Regions from separate parts of the Pseudomonas sp. FW305-7 genome, predicted to be linked through region 2. Evidence: predicted binding sites of a transcription regulator. Region 2 holds the regulator's gene; the other holds the start of a gene.

Region 1 (3,410 bases), on a different contig from region 2:
CGAAGTCACCAGGGAAGTCGACTTCGGCGCCAGGTTCGAGGTATCGATCTTCAGGTCGGTCAATACGCCGTTGATGATCTTGCCGTTGGCATCCACACCGTAACCCTGCAGACGCGAGGTGTAGTCGGTGTTGGTGATGTAACCGGCGTTGTCGACCTTGAACGTACCGGCACGGGTATAGGAAATCGAACCGTTGTTGCTCATGGTGAAGAAGCCGGAACCGTTGATGCCCATGTCCAGCACGTTACCGGTGTTGTTGATGTCACCCTGGGTGAACTGCTGGGAAACGTTGGCCAGGCGCACGCCGTTACCGATCACTTTGCTGCCGCTACCCAGGCGAGTGGCCGAGTAAACGTCTTCGAATTCTGCACGGGACGATTTGAAACCGGCGGTCGCGACGTTGGCGATGTTGTTGCCGGTCACGTCCAGTTGCTTGTTGGCTGCATAGAGACCGCTAAGGCCGATATTGAAAGACATATTCCACTCCTTTGTGCCGGTTAGTCGGCTCTATATACCAATGGTTTGTACTTTGGACAGGGCAACGGTGCCCTTGCCAGCGAGGTTGAGCATCAGCTCGCCACCGGTCTGGCTGATGGTCACGCTGCTGACCGTGGCTGGCAGGTAGGTCGCCAGGTCCGTCGCGGTGCCATTGATCGGCGCACTGGCCTTGAAGGTGTAAGTTCCGGCAGGCACCAGCGCGCCGTCCTTGTCCTTGCCATCCCAGGTGAAGCTGGCGTTGCCGGCCGCGCGACTGCCCAGATCGATGACGCGTACGGCTTTGCCATCCTTGTCGGTAACGGTCACGGTGCCGCCAGCGATGGACGTCGACAGGTTCAACGAACCGGTAAGGCCTTTGCTCGGATCATCGAGCTGCGCACTGTTGGTCTGCACGATCACGTTGCGACCCACCAGCGAAGATGCCTGCAACGCTTGCGAAGAGTTGTAGTTGCCGGCCAGGCCACTCACGGTGGAGTTCAGCGTGGTGATGCCTTCCAGGCTGCTGAACTGCGCCAACTGCGCAACGAACGCGCTGTTGTCTTGCGGATCGAGCGGGTTCTGGTTTTTCAGCTGGGTAACCAGCAGTTGCAGGAACGCATCCTTGCCCAGCGCCTTGCCGCCAGTGGCGCTGTTGGTGGCCGAGGCGATGCCACCCGTGGTCGTACTGCTCGTTTTTTTCGAGGAGTTCGCCAAGATGTCCTTCAGGCTCAGGGTGCCGGTGGAATCGGTAACACTCATGACAGTCGCCCCTTATTACTGACCGAGGGTCAGCACCTTCTGCATCATGGTTTTGGCGGTGTTCATCATTTCGGCGTTGGTCTGGAACGACCGGCTCGCGGAAATCATGTCAGCCATTTCTTCCACCACGTTGACGTTCGGGTAGTAGACGTAGCCCTTGGCGTCGGCGGCCGGATGGTTCGGCTCGTAACGCGCTTCGAGGTTGCTCTGGTCTTCGACCACGCCGAGCACCTGCACGCCTTGACCGGCGGCATCCTGACTCTGGAACAGCGAGTTGCTGCCGCTGTTCTGGCCACCCTGGAACATGGTGGCGAACACCGGGTGACGGGCGCGATAGGTCTGGTCGATGCTCGACGAGACGGTCTCGGCGTTGGCGATGTTCGAGGCCACGGTGTTCAGACGCGTGGTCTGTGCGCTCATGCCGCTGCCGGCAATGTTGAAAACGCTGGACAGGGACATGGATTACTCTCCGCGCAGGGCTGACACCAGCCCTTTGAATTTGCTGTTGAGCAGGGTGAAGCTGGCCTGGAAGCCAACGGCGTTTTCCGCGTAGTTCGACTGTTCCAGTTGAGCGTCCACGGTGTTCTGGTCGATCGACGGTTGCATCGGCGTGCGATACAGCAGCGATTCGTCGCCATTGCCCAGACCTTCAGCCTCGATGTGACGGCTGTTGGTCATGTTCAGGGCGATGGTGCCGTTGGCGTTCTTCTGGGTCTGTGCTTCAAGCACTTTGGAGAAGTCCAGATCCCGAGCCTTGTAGTTCGGGGTATCGGCGTTGGCGATGTTGTTCGCCAGGACTTCGGCACGCTGGGCGCGGAAGCCAAGAGCCTTTTCGTGAATGCCGAGCGCTTTATCGAAGCTGATGCTCATGTCGGGAACCTTCGGGTGACCGGTTTTTCGTAACTGAGCTTTAGCAAGCGCCGTGCCAATGCGAGAAACGCCCGAAAACCGGGGGTTTGCGCCGTGCCGGCAAAGCGGCAATGCCAGAAAAGCGGCAACCGGTTTCCGCCGCATGCCGCTTTTCTGCCGCTTGCCTACGTTCTATCAGCCAACACTGAACCCTGTGGGAGCGGGCTTGCCCGCGATGGCGGTATGTCTGGTTAATTTAAATCGACTGACACGACGCTATCGCGGGCAAGCCCGCTCCCACAGGGTTTTGCGGTGATTCCGGCTTGAACGCCAGGCATAAAAAAGGGAAGCCTTTAGGGCCTCCCGTTTTTTGTGTTGCCGATGCAATCACTTCGCCTGGTAAATGATCCCCGGGCTGCACTGGACCATCTGGTAATGATCCGGCAAACCGTTCAGCGCTTCGGAAGCGCCAAGGAACAGATAACCGCCCGGTTTCAACGTACTGTGAATGCGCAACAGGATGTCTTTCTTCACCTCGGCGGAGAAGTAGATCAGCACGTTGCGGCAGAACACGATGTCGAACTTGCCCAGGCTTGCGTAGCTGTCGAGCAGGTTGAACGAGCGGAATTCCACCCGATTCTTGATCGGCGCCTTGATCACCCAGCGCCCCGGCCCTTTCGGGTCGAAGTAACGCTGCAGGCGTTCCGGCGACAAACCGCGACCGATCGCCAGGCTGTCGTACTCGCCAGTCTTGCAGTTGGTCAGCATCAGGCCGGACAGGTCAGTCGCAACAATCTGCACGCCCATCTTCAACTGACCGAGGTTGCTGCGCTCGAACTCGTCGATCGACATCGACAGCGAATACGGTTCCTGACCCGACGAGCACGCCGCCGACCAGATCCGCAGACGCTGGTTGGGACTGGCCTTGATCGCCTCGGGCAGCACCTTGTTCTTCAAGACTTCAAACGGATAGGTGTCACGAAACCACAGGGTTTCGTTGGTCGTCATGGCATCGACCACCTGCTCGCGCAAACCGCTGCGCGGCTGGGTCTGGATGCGCTGTACCAGCTCACCCAGGGATTTGATGCCTTGCTGCTCCATCAGTTTGTTGAGACGGCTCGAGACCAGGTACTGCTTGTTTTCACCGAGCAAAATGCCACAGGCTTTTTCCAGGAATACCCGGAACTGTTCGAAATCCAAATTACCCGTAGACAATGATGCCGCCTCTTAAATCGTGTTGACCGCCAGGGGCAAAAGGCCCCTAGCTGATATCTGCTGCTTTGATCCGGTCGACTACCCGGGATGCCAGGTCATCAGGACGGAAT
Region 2 (3,410 bases):
AGCATCGATCTTCCGCAAACTGTCGGTGGCCGACAACATCATGGCCATCCTCGAGACCCGTCAGGAGCTCGACAAGGCCGGCCGTCGCAAAGAGCTGGAAAGCCTGCTGCAGGAATTCCACATCAGCCACATCCGCGACAACCTCGGCATGAGCCTGTCGGGTGGTGAACGCCGCCGGGTGGAAATCGCCCGTGCTCTGGCGACTGCGCCAAAATTCATCCTGCTCGACGAACCGTTCGCCGGTGTCGACCCGATTTCGGTCGGCGACATCAAGCAGATCATCCACCATCTCAAGGCCAAGGGCATCGGTGTACTGATCACCGACCACAACGTGCGTGAGACGCTGGACATCTGCGAAACCGCCTACATCGTCAACGACGGTCAACTGATCGCCGAAGGTGACTCCGCGACCATCCTGGCCAACGATCTGGTCAAGGAAGTGTATCTGGGCCACGAATTCCGCCTGTAAGCGCAAAGTGCCCGGTGAGCCGCCCGGGTGCTGTATCGATTCAAGCAGGATTTAATACGCTTTAATTGTTACAGCGCTCTAGGCAAACACTTCAGTTTCAGGCATATAATTTGCTTAAGTTTGGCGCTCCGGCGCCCTGTAGTGGATGGCGCATAGCGCCGGCGAATAAGGTGTTAAGCCCCTGCCATGAAACCATCGCTAGTCTTGAGAATGGGCCAGCAGCTGACGATGACACCGCAGCTGCAACAGGCCATCCGCCTGCTCCAATTGTCGACCCTGGATCTGCAACAGGAAATCCAGGAGGCCCTGGAATCCAATCCGATGCTCGAACGCCAGGAAGAAGGCGACGACTTCGACAACTCCGATCCCCTGGCCGACAACGCCGAACAGAAGCCCAACACCGAGATCCAGGAACCCTCCTATCAGGAAACCGCCCCAACGGTGGATAACCTTGAGGACGGCGACTGGAGCGAGCGTATCCCCAACGAGCTTCCGGTCGATACGGCCTGGGAGGACGTTTACCAGACCAGTGCCAGCAGCCTGCCAACCAGCGATGACGACGAGTGGGATTTCACCACCCGCACCTCCGCTGGCGAAAGTCTGCAAAGTCACCTGCTGTGGCAATTGAACCTCGCACCGATGTCCGACACCGATCGACTGATCGCCGTGACCCTGATCGATTGCATCAACAATCAGGGCTACCTGGACGAAACCCTCGAGGAGATTCTTGAAGCGTTCGATCCGGAACTGGACATCGAACTGGACGAGATCGAAGCCGTCCTGCACCGCATCCAGCAATTCGAACCGGCAGGCATTGGCGCCCGCAACCTCAGTGAATGCCTGCTGCTGCAACTGCGTCAGCTATCGGCCAAGACCCCTTGGCTGGCTGAAGCGAAGCGCCTGGTCACCGACTACATCGACTTGCTCGGCAGCCGTGATTACAGCCAGTTGATGCGCCGCATGAAGCTCAAGGAAGACGAGCTGCGTCAGGTCATCGAACTGGTGCAGAGCCTCAACCCGCGTCCAGGCTCGCAGATCGAATCCACTGAAGCCGAGTATGTCGTCCCGGACGTCATCGTGCGCAAGGACAACGAGCGCTGGCTGGTCGAGCTGAATCAGGAGTCAGTGCCACGCCTGCGGGTAAACGCCCAGTACGCCGGTTTCGTGCGTCGCGCCGATACCAGCGCCGACAACACTTTCATGCGCAATCAGTTGCAGGAAGCTCGCTGGTTCATCAAAAGCCTGCAAAGCCGCAACGAAACCCTGATGAAAGTGGCCACCCAGATCGTCGAGCATCAGCGCGGCTTCCTGGAATACGGCGACGAAGCCATGAAGCCGCTGGTCCTGCATGACATCGCCGAAGCGGTCGGCATGCATGAATCGACGATTTCCCGGGTGACCACACAGAAATTCATGCATACCCCGCGCGGTATTTATGAACTGAAATACTTTTTCTCCAGCCACGTCAGCACCTCCGAAGGCGGTGAATGCTCGTCCACGGCGATCCGCGCGATCATCAAAAAACTGGTTGCGGCGGAAAATCAGAAAAAGCCGTTGAGTGACAGCAAGATCGCTGGTTTACTGGAGGCACAAGGCATTCAGGTGGCTCGCCGCACCGTCGCCAAGTACCGCGAGTCCTTAGGGATCGCGCCTTCGAGCGAACGCAAGCGGTTGATGTAAGCCACGTTACAGCGTTCCAGTGGCAGGCTATCCAGCCTGCCGCTTTATGCACTGGCAACGAAGGAGAAGCTGTATGCAAGTCAACATCAGTGGACACCAACTGGAAGTGACCCAACCTCTGCGTTCCTACATCGAGGAAAAACTCCAACGACTGGAACGACATTTCGACAAGATCACCAACGTGCAAGTCACGATGTGCGTCGAAAAGCTGAAGCAGAAAATCGAAGCCACCTTGCATATACCCGGCAGCGAAGTGGTCGCCAATGCGGAACATACCGATATGTACGCGGCGATCGACGCCTTGACCGACAAGCTGGATAAACAACTCAAAAAGCATAAGGAAAAGACCCAGAGCCTGCTCCAGGGCGCCACCGGTCGATAACCCCCCATTCCATGATCCGACTTGAAAGTATCCTGACCCCCGGCCGTTCCCTGGTGAACGTGCCGGGCGGCAGTAAAAAGAAAGCCCTCGAACAAATTGCCAACCTGATCGCCCGCGAAGTGCCGGATCTGGAGATGCAAGATGTCTTCGAGGCCCTGATCGCCCGTGAGAAACTCGGCTCTACCGGTTTCGGCAACGGCATCGCCATTCCTCACTGCCGCCTCAAGGGTTGCCAGTCGCCAATCAGCGCCTTGATGCACCTTGAAGCCCCTATCGATTTCGATGCCATCGACGGCGCCCCGGTTGACCTGCTGTTCGTTCTGCTGGTCCCGGAAGCGGCTACCGATGCCCATCTGGAGTTGCTGCGCCAGATCGCCAGCATGCTCGATCGCAAGGACGTGCGCGATAAGCTGCGCAGCGCTCCGAGCAACGAAGCCTTGTACCAGGTCGTACTGGACGAGCAAAACGGGCAGTAATCATGCGCTTGATCATCGTCAGTGGCCGTTCCGGCTCGGGTAAAAGTACCGCCCTGGATGTCCTTGAGGACAACGGTTACTACTGCATCGACAATCTGCCAGCTGGCCTGCTGCCAGAACTGGCCGAACGGGCGCTGATTCACACCGAACTGGCGCAGCCGCTGGTGGCCGTTTCAATCGATGCGCGTAACCTGCCGAGCCATCTGACCCGTTTTCCGGAACTGCTTGAAGATGTCCGCAGCAAGCATATCCAGTGCGATGTCTTGTATCTGGATGCTGACGAGGAGACGCTGCTCAAGCGTTTTTCCGAAACCCGCCGTCGCCATCCACTGAGCAACGCCAACCGCTCGCTGGCCGAGGCGATTCAGGATGAAACCGCCCTGCTCGGCCCTATCGCCGACCT

What was found. The regulator sigma-54, encoded in region 2, starts transcription at its own class of promoters, with help from an activator protein. The targets are predictions, from matches to a motif close to ANTGGCATNNANNTTGCTNT.
Region 1: the regulator sigma-54 is predicted to act here: its motif matches at 2,147-2,166, upstream of flgB (flagellar basal body rod protein FlgB).

What each region holds. Positions count from the first base shown of each region.
Region 1 is NZ_JBYSZA010000009.1:1,002-4,411, forward strand. It holds gene flgE (flagellar hook protein FlgE) at 1-477, opposite strand, end outside; gene flgD (flagellar hook assembly protein FlgD) at 508-1,236, opposite strand; gene flgC (flagellar basal body rod protein FlgC) at 1,252-1,695, opposite strand; gene flgB (flagellar basal body rod protein FlgB) at 1,699-2,106, opposite strand; gene cheR (protein-glutamate O-methyltransferase CheR) at 2,473-3,300, opposite strand; gene AC3WMT_RS13145 (chemotaxis protein CheV) at 3,347-3,410, opposite strand, start outside.
Region 2 is NZ_JBYSZA010000003.1:156,388-159,797, forward strand. It holds gene lptB (LPS export ABC transporter ATP-binding protein) at 1-469, shown strand, start outside; gene AC3WMT_RS05990 (RNA polymerase factor sigma-54) at 656-2,149, shown strand; gene hpf (ribosome hibernation-promoting factor, HPF/YfiA family) at 2,223-2,531, shown strand; gene ptsN (PTS IIA-like nitrogen regulatory protein PtsN) at 2,543-3,007, shown strand; gene rapZ (RNase adapter RapZ) at 3,010-3,410, shown strand, end outside.